One region of the Methylobacterium sp. WL1 genome, then DNA from elsewhere that is predicted to be linked to it. Evidence: riboswitches for the same ligand, from Rfam matches in the RefSeq annotation. Region 1 holds a riboswitch; the other holds the start of a gene.
What was found. A riboswitch is a leader RNA that binds a small molecule or an ion and turns the genes downstream of it on or off. The one in region 1 is predicted to bind fluoride.

Region 1 (4,540 bases):
CGTGACGATGAGGATGAGCGCCCAGAGGATCAGCGAGACGACGCCGAAGACCATCTCGCGGGTCGGCGCGTGCCCCCCTCCGGCGGCGGCGTGGAGGGACTCCTTCAGGGCGTAGAGCGGGCTGGTGCCGATGTCGCCGTAGACTACGCCGACCGAACCGAGCGTCAGCGCCCAGAACCCCGCCCTCGGGCCATGTCCCTCATCGGAGGGCAGCGGGGTCTCGGACTTCGCGAACTCGGTCCTGGCGATTGCGGGCATCCACTGGCTCCACGTCAGCGAACGCGGGAAGCTCGCAAGGCAAGCCTCCAACGGCCTGGGGCCGGGAACGTTCAGGTAACACGAAGACGAATGTCCCCGTTCAGGCAGGCCGTCGCGACGTATGTCTTGAGGACTGAGAAGTAGACGCCCGACCAGCCGGAGTTCGCGATGGCCAGCGCCAGGGCGGCGCTCGCCATCAGGATCAGGCCGCCTGAGGCCTCGCCCCGGAGGACGTTACGCAGGGCCGAGGTCGGGCGAAGGCGCCGCGGCATGGGCATAGATCTCCCGCGCTGGCGGCCCGACCAACGCTGAAGCCTGCCGGTCCGAAGGTCGGACCGCGCACCCATGGCCGGCTATCGCATTCGTTGGCCTATCCGGCAATCCGAAGCCCGGAGCGTCCCGGGACGGTTCATGTCATGCAGCCCGGCCCGCCGCACCGACGCCGACTTGGCTGACGCTCCAGTGCTCCAGGTGCTTGTAGACGATGACCTTGTTCGCGAGTTGGGCACCGTGCCGGCTGCAGAAGCCTTCGAGCTGCTCGCGGGTGCCGATCAGTTCGACGCACATGGTCAGCTCGGGGTTGAGCGACTCGGCGCCGTCGTCCTGGATCGGCCCATGGTTGCTGTAGCCGTGGTGGGACTGGTGGGCGACGGCGTTCATGAGGCCCTCCGCCTTGGCCTGGGCGACGAGCTCCCGATAGAGCGGCTTCGAGCCAGAGAACCACCGGCCCTTGCCGGCGCCGCCGCGCTCGCCCGGCTTCATGTAGATACGGATCATGCCGGTGTCGGCGGCGACGACGCGATGCGATGGGGTCATGACGTCTCCTCGGTGATGGGGCGCTCGGCCAACGGTGCGACGGTCGGCACCCGGCCCGTACGGGCCTGGCGCAGGGTCATGCCGTCCGGGATGTTGGCCGCCGCCGACTTCGGGACCGCGATGCGCTGCGACAGGTAGATGCCGTTGTGACCCGAGCAGAGGTAGGCCAGGAAGCACGCGACGGCGAGATAGACCCCGTGCGTGGCGCCGAAGAGCTCGATGCCCATCAGCGTGCAGGCGAGCGGCGTGTTGGCTGCGCCGGCGAAGACCGCGACGAACCCCAGCGCCGCGAACAGGTCCACCGGCGCGCCGAGCGGCCCGGCCAGGGCGTTGCCGAGCGCGGCCCCGATGAAGAACAGCGGCGTGACCTCGCCGCCCTTGAACCCGGCGCTGAGGGTCACGACCGTGAACAGGATCTTCAGGGCCCAGCTCCAGGGATGGATGTCCGGTCCGAAGAAGGTGTTGATCGTGAGCCCGTCGGGCGTGGCCGCCGAGACGCCGAGCCCGAGGTAGTCGCGCGTCCCGAGGGCGTAGACGAGGCCGATCACTACCAGGCCGCCGATCACCGGGCGAAGCGGCCCGTACGGGACCAGGCGCTTGAGCCATCCGCCGAGGAGATGGTTGGCCTCCGCGAACAGCAGCCCGGCGAGGCCGAACGCGACGCCGGCGAGGGCGACCTTGGCCAGGAGCAGCGGATCGACGGTCAGGGCCTTCGCGCCGCCGGCGAGGAAGTCCACGTGGTAGAAGCCGTGGTGGATGCCCCAGGCCTGGCAGGTCCAGTCGCCGACCACCGCGGCAAGGAGGCAGGGCACCAGCGCGGCGTACTCGACGCGACCGACCGCGAGCACCTCCAGCGCGAACACCGCGCCGGCGATGGGCGTGCCGAAGACCGCGCCGAAGCCGGCGGCGATACCCGCCATCAGGAGCACCCGGACCCCGGCCGCATCGACCCCGAAGAGCTTGCCGAAGGCGCTGGCGAGGCTGCCTCCCATCTGGACGGCGGTACCCTCGCGCCCGGCCGACCCGCCGAACAGGTGCGTGACGATGGTGCCGAGGAAGATAAGCGGCGCCATCCGGAGCGGCACGCCGCCATCCGGCTCGTGGATCTCCTCGACGATGAGGTTGTTGCCGCCTTCCACGCTCTTGCCGAACAGGTGGTAGAGCAAGCCGACGGCACAGCCCCCGAGCGGAAGCAGGAACAGGAACCAGGGATGGTCGAAGCGCGCCTGGGTGGCCGCGTCGAGGCTCCACAGGAAGGCCGCGCAGAGGGTGCCGACCGCCGCGGCCATCGGCAGGAGGATGGCCGACCACCGCGCCACCGAAACGGCATGGGCGTGCCGCGTGCGGACGAACGCCGCGAGGTTCAGGCTGTCGAAGAGATTTTGGAAGGTCGCGCGCATGAGTCCCCCTTGTTGCGGCGCCGCAAAAGGTAGGAGTCATTAGCCCAGGGGGCGGTTTGGCCGAAAGGCCCGGCAGATTCCATTGCCGTGGACGGGAGATGCCTTCGCCTCGCCCGTTCGTCAAGATCCAACTCCCGCGCGCCCGGGCCCCATCCCGAGTGGGGATGGGGCCCGGGTCGTTCGCAAGCATCACGAAAGACGGTGGCTGGTCCAGGTTCCGGGACATGTCTATGCCCTCCGCGGCCGAGGCCGGCGCGTTCGACGCCGGCCCGGGGCGGAGCGCATCCCATGACCCTTTCCTGGCGCGGAGCCGTCATCACCTTCCAGGTGACCTTCACCGAACTCTTCATCGCCGCGACGGTGATGATGGCCGGGGCGTACCGGTTCGGATGGCGCAGCGTCCTGGCGGGCTCCATCCTCGGCGGGCTGGCGGCGTCGATCCTCGCGGTCGTCCTGCGCAAGGCGGCCTACCTCCTGGCCCTGAACGTCCTGGATTGGGTCTCGGCGGTCTTGCTGCTCGGGTTCGGCCTGTACCTGCTCTACGAGTTCATCGACGGGCTCTCGAAGCGCGATGCCGGCACGGCCCCCGGCTCGACGGACGCGAACTGGTCGCGGCCGATCAACGCCGCGGGCCTCGGCGTCGCCGCCTGGGCCCTGGTCGCCGAGGGGCTTGAGATCCTGGTGGTCTGGCTCGGCGTCTCGCTTCGGGAGGGCGCGGGAACGGCGACCCTCGGGGTCGGCATCGGGGTCGTGCTCGTGGCGACCTTGGCTTTCGCCCTCGGCGGCACCGGGATCTTCCGGAAGGTGCCGCCCTACCTCCTCGACGGGGTCGCGGCCCTCATGGTGACGGCCTACGGCGCCTATTTCCTGTCCCTTGCCGTGACCCGCGCGTGATCGGTCGACGAAGGGATTGACCCGGACGACGGATTAATCCACGTTCCCGGACGTGGGATGGGGATGAAGCTCCCCGATAACTGCCGGCCCCCTATGGGCCGGACGATAGCTTCTACCGAGCGCTTCGGCGCGGGTAGAGCTATGTGTTGACCCGCACCGTCACGCTCATGACCGCAACCGGATCGCCGCAAGGCGGTCCCTCATGAGCCGACCGATGACCCTGCCCGATCCAAGACCGTCCTGATGCCCGCCGTCGCCCACCAGGCGCGGTCCGGGCCTTTTCCCGTTCGCGCACGAAAAAAAGGCGGAGCCATAAGGCTCCGCCGCGACCAGGGCACACGCCTCCGAGCGGTCACAAGAATACATGTGCTTAGGTCTAGTCTGTCGCAGGAATAAGGATAGCCACTCGATAGTCTGAGTCAACGCAAAAAAGCGATGTCTCGGAATAATAAAGAGCAGCATCTTTATTTAAAAAACAGCACTATTTGCGCCCCTGATAAAGCCATGGCTTTTTCGGGCGACGGTGTATTGGCCAAATCAGTATCCGCATGATAATGACTGGATAATTCTGTCGCACTTAGAAAATGCTTATTGCGCTGGTCTTATAATTCGATACTTCTACCGGCGCTCCACTTGGGCTCCCGGACGATGATCTTGGGGCTCAAGGGGAATGCAGCCCCGGTCCGGGGCCCGGCGCGGAAGCGCGCAGGGCCGACACGTCGCCGCCGACGGACCGGGATGCGGTGACGAAACCCCTGGCGGACACAACGTCCGGGTTCGAACGCTCAAATGGAGGAACACCTATGAGGAAGATCGCCCTTGCGGCGTCCGTCGCCTACGCCGCGACGCTCCTGCCGGCCGCCATGCCGGCCATCGCGAACGAAAACCTGATGAAGCTGATGCAGGACCCCAACCAGTGGGCGTTCCCGGGCCTCGACTACACGAACCAGCGCTATTCGAAGCTCGACCAGATCAACAAGGACAACGTCAAGAACCTCCAGGTGGCCTGGACCTTCTCGACCGGCGTGCTGCGCGGCCATGAGGGCGCCCCGCTCGTCATCGGCAACATGATGTACGTCCACACCCCGTTCCCGAACATCGTCTACGCGCTCGACCTCGACCACGAGGCCAAGATCGTGTGGAAGTACGAGCCCAAGCAGGACCCGTCGGTG
Region 2 (4,540 bases), 1.9 Mb from region 1:
GACCCGCCGGGTCGAAGCCGGCACCGCCATCCCGGCCGGGAGCAATCCGTGGTAGTGTTTTGGGACTTTTTCCGCCCGCGTCTGGCTCCCCTGGCGCGCTGCCGGATGGCCACGTTACCGGATGCGGAGCGGGTCCCCTCTCCCGTACGGAAGAGGGGGCTCGTCGTGGCCTGCGCAACGCGATGTGAACGTGCAGCAGCCGGCAGCCGGAAGCGACAGAGCCGCCTCCTGCTCCTGGCGCTCGCGCTCCTCGCCCCCCTTCCGGCGCAGGCCGAGATCGAGCCCGGCGACCTGACCCTCACGGTCACCGCGGAGTTCAACGGCAACAGCCCGCCCTTCGCCCGCGAGATGGTGCTGTTGAAGATCCATGGGGTCTACAAGCAGCCGATCCTGCTGGAGGAGGTCGTCCAGCCCACCCTCGCCAACTTCTCCTGGACGCAGCTCGGCCGCGACCATTGGAGCAAGACAAAGCTTCCGGACGGCCAGAGCGCCATCGCGTTCGACCGCACCGTGGCGGTGTTCCCGCACCACGCGGGCGACTTCATCCTCGAGCCCTTCACCCATAAGCTGACGGTCAACGACTTCGGAGAGCGGCGGATCGTCGAGGTGCGCTCGAAGCCGATCCCGTTCCCGGTGGCGGCCTGGACCGCCGCCGGAGGCGGCCCGGACGTCAAGGAACCCTGGTGGCTGCCCGCCCGCGACGTGGCGGTCACCGATTCCTGGAGCCCGGACCCCGAGACCGTGAAGCTCGGCGAGACCACCCGGCGGATCGTCACCTTGGAGGTCCAGGGCATGGTCGCCGAGGGCCTGCCGCCCCGGCCGGTGATGCGCACCCGGGGCATCCTCACCTTCGCCGGCCCGGTCACCCGCGAGACCCTGCTGACGCCCTCCGGGCCGGTGGCCCGGGCGACCTACCAGTGGGACGTGCGGCCCGGCGTGCCCGAGGTGATTCCCCTCGACGCCATCGCGATCCCGTGGTTCGACACCAACACCCGCACCATGCGCGAGGCCGAGATCCCGGCCCGGCAGATCGGCGGCGGCCTGCCCGACCGGGAGGGCGATCGGGCGCCGCCCCCGGTGCCGTCCCCGCTGGTCGCGGCCGCCGCGGCGCTCGCGGCCTTCGGCCTGGGGCTGGCCCTGATCGGGTACGGCGCGGGCCGGCCGCGCCTGCGCCTGTCCGGTACCGCCCGCCGGGCCCTGAACCGGGCCGCCCGCGCGGGCGATCCGACCGGGTTCCGCGCAGCCCTGGAGGCCGCCCGCCGGGAGTCGCCGGAACTCGCCCGGACTTGGCAGGCCCGGCCCGATCTCGCGGTGCGGCTCGCCGCCCTCGACCGGGCGGTGTTCGGCACCGCGGGCGCCCCCGTCCCGGACCTGCTGGCCCTGGCCCGGGCGCTGTCGCGGCCCGAATTCTCGGCGGGCGCGCCCGGTCCGGACCGGTTGGCCCCGCTCGACGGGCCGGCGGCCTGATCCGGGCTTCGGCGGCCCCTGCATAGCGTCCGGGCAGGTACGCTTCTTGTGCAACGGCTCAAGTTCTGAGCACGCATCAATGTTTTGCACCGTCTTGCGGGACCTGATTTCGCTTCGTAGTCTTTGCTATCCCAACAACAAAGACTTGATTCGAAACAACAGGGAGGACGCCATGACACGCGCCAACGACGTCAAGGACCGGTTCCGCGCCCGGCTGCAGGATGCCGACGCCCGCAGCAACGACTTCCGCCGGAAGCTGCTGGAGGAGGGCAACCGCGCCCTCGAGCCGGTGGTCGGCGTCCTGAGCCTGATGGCGGAAGTGCTCAACGAGGAGGACAACGTCCACGGCAGCATCACGGGCCTCGAGGCCAAGATCGACCAGGACAACTTCATCAGCCTGTGCGCCAAGCTGCGCGGGACCGACACCGAGCAGAAGATCAAGATCAAGTACGGCCCCGAGCTCGGCGGCAGCAACACCATCTCGGTCTCGGGCCTCAATCAGCGCTACAACGAGCGCCTGGTCCCGGGCGCGACCGGCGCCGCCCTCGGCCGCAGCGTCGGCAGCGACATCCACCTGGACGAGCACCGCGGGACCGACCTGGCCGAGGTGGTCCGCGAAGTCGTCGAGGATTTCTACGCGGCCCAGATCGAGCAGCGCAGCCACTTCGCCGCCGTGCAGTAACGCGACCGCTGATCGTGCGGCGGGGAGCCGGATTCCCCTCGGCCCCGTCCTCGGCTAATCCTGCCCGGGATGGGGATGGGGCTCCCCGATAACCGCCCGGCCGTCGCCAGGCCGGGCTGATGGCTCCTACCGCACGGGCGGCTCCGGACGTCCGCGGTGGGGCCGTGCGCCCGACGCCGCGAAGCGGACGTGACGGCACCGCCCGACCGAACAGGAAGGGCCGGTATGATCAACACCCTCATCGTCATCCTCGGGGCCGGGCTCGGCGGCGGGGCCCGCCACGGGGTCAACGTCGCGGTCACCCGTCTGCTGCCGGGCTTCGGGTTTCCCCTCGCCACGATCGTCATCAACGTGCTCGGCTCGTTCCTGATGGGCGTCCTGGCCGAGAGCTTCGCCCTGCGCGGGGCGGCCGGACACCCGGCGCGGCTGTTCCTGACCACCGGGGTGCTGGGCGGCTTCACCACCTTCTCGACCTTCTCGCTGGACGCGATCAGCCTATACGAGCGCGGCCATCTGGCCGCCGCGGCCCTCTACGTGACGGTCTCGGTGGCGGCCGGTCTGCTCGGCCTGCTGGCCGGCATCGCCCTGATGCGGACGGTTCTCAGCGGTGGCTGAAAATGGTCATGGTTTCGAAAGGTCTACGACCTTTTTCCGGGTCCAGGGCAGAACCCTAATATCGCGGGGCTGCGCCCCAATCCCCCAAGGGCTGAGCCCTTCGGACCCCCGGACTTGCCTCAGTCGGCGATGAACTTCAGGCGGTGGTCGCGGTAGAGGTCGACGATCGCCGCGGCGGTCTCCTCGATCGAGCGACGGGTCACGTCGATGGTCGGCCAGCGGTTCTTGGTGAACAGCCGGCGCGACATGGTGATCTCGTCGGCCACCGCCGAGCGGTCGACATACATCGAGGATTCGTCGGCGTTGAGGCTCGACAGTCGGTTCTGACGGATCTGCACGATCCGCTCGGGCGAGGCGAACAGGCCGACCACCAGGGGCTTGCGCGCCCGCTCGATCGCCGGCGGCAGCGGCATGCCGGGCACCAGCGGCAGGTTCGTGGTCTTGAGCCCGCGGTTGGCGAGGTAGATCGAGGTCGGTGTCTTCGAGGTCCGGCTGACCCCAAGCAGGATCACGTCGGCATCCTCCAGGTCCTCCGGCAGGTTGCCGTCGTCGTGGGCCAGCGTGAAGTTCATCGCGTCGATGCGCTTGAAATACTCCGCGTTGAGCATGTGCTGGGCGCCCGGCCGGGCCGTGGTCTCGGCCCCGAGATAGGCGCGCAGCAGGTCGTGGACCGGCCGCAGCACCGACAGGCAGGGGGAGCTGGTCTCGCGGGCGACCTCTTCGAGCCGCTCGCCCAGGTCGCCGCCCACCAGGGTGTAGAGCACCAGGCCCGGCGCCGCCCGGATCTCCGAGATCACCCGGTCGAGCTGCGCCGCCGAGCGCACCAGCGGATAGACGTGCTCGATCGCCGAGACGCCCTCGTACTGCGCGGCCGCCGCCCGGCCGACGTTGATCAGCGTCTCACCGGTGGAGTCGGACACGAGGTGAAGGTGGAAGTAGCTCCGGCCCATCGGGTCGCCTTCGTCTCGCCGGGGGCGTTATCCACTGCCGGCCGCCAGGGAGTCGATGAGTGTGGATAGGATGCGGCTTCGGGCTGGTCCAGGGCGAAGGGGCCGCGCCTTATCGACTCCGCCGTTCACAGGTACGCCGTCGAGGCGCGCGGAATCCGGGCGCCTGGGAGAATCCGGGACGCAACAGGGGCGCGTACCGGACTCGGCGTTCGCAAGCCGCTGTTGGACTTGGCCGTTCTCGCAACATGGAGCGAATCCTTTAAAGCCTCGTTAACGGCGCGGCGGCGGGGACGGCCTGTGGATCCGATTGCACCATCGTGTTGAGGCCCCCCAATAGAAAAAACAGAGTCCTAGAATCTCTCTTTTCTTTTCGAGAGGGGCCTGTGTGGGGATCCGGCGCGCCTCGACTCGACAGGACGGCCGCTGACGGGCATGCGGAATGACGGGGACGGAATGGGAGCGACGATGACGGGGACGGAGCGCGGGTCCGGAGGCAAGTCCGAGCGGGCGGTGCTGCGCGTCCTCGAGGGCGAGGCGATCGGGCCGCCCCCCGCCTGGATGATGCGCCAGGCCGGCCGCTACCTGCCGGAATACCGGGCGAGCCGGGCCGAGGCCGGGTCCTTCCTCGACCTCTGCTACAGCCCGGACTTCGCCGTCGAGGTGACCCTGCAGCCGATCCGCCGGTTCGGCTTCGACGCGGCGATCCTGTTCTCGGACATCCTGGTCGTCCCCCACGCGCTGGGCCAGGACGTGCGCTTCGTCGAGGGCGAGGGCCCGCGCCTCGATCCCCTGGACGGCCGCGACGCCTTCGGGCGGCTGCGCGAGG

Region 2: it holds a riboswitch for fluoride, as region 1 does, so the genes downstream of both, crcB (fluoride efflux transporter CrcB) here and FVA80_RS13980 (voltage-gated chloride channel family protein) in region 1, are expected to answer to the same signal.

What each region holds. Positions count from the first base shown of each region.
Region 1 is NZ_CP042823.1:2,862,394-2,866,933, reverse strand. It holds partial or broken gene FVA80_RS13995 (KUP/HAK/KT family potassium transporter) at 1-258, opposite strand, end outside; gene FVA80_RS13990 (Na+/H+ antiporter NhaA) at 330-530, opposite strand; gene FVA80_RS13985 (DUF190 domain-containing protein) at 673-1,074, opposite strand; gene FVA80_RS13980 (voltage-gated chloride channel family protein) at 1,071-2,474, opposite strand; fluoride riboswitch at 2,498-2,570, opposite strand; gene FVA80_RS30555 (TMEM165/GDT1 family protein) at 2,763-3,368, shown strand; fluoride riboswitch at 3,419-3,490, shown strand; gene xoxF5 (lanthanide-dependent methanol dehydrogenase XoxF5) at 4,232-4,540, shown strand, end outside.
Region 2 is NZ_CP042823.1:4,756,367-4,760,906, reverse strand. It holds partial or broken gene FVA80_RS23240 (tetratricopeptide repeat protein) at 1-55, shown strand, start outside; gene FVA80_RS23235 (hypothetical protein) at 49-1,467, shown strand; gene FVA80_RS23230 (hypothetical protein) at 1,640-2,149, shown strand; fluoride riboswitch at 2,212-2,285, shown strand; gene crcB (fluoride efflux transporter CrcB) at 2,375-2,764, shown strand; gene FVA80_RS23220 (pyruvate, water dikinase regulatory protein) at 2,884-3,714, opposite strand; gene FVA80_RS23215 (uroporphyrinogen decarboxylase) at 4,168-4,540, shown strand, end outside.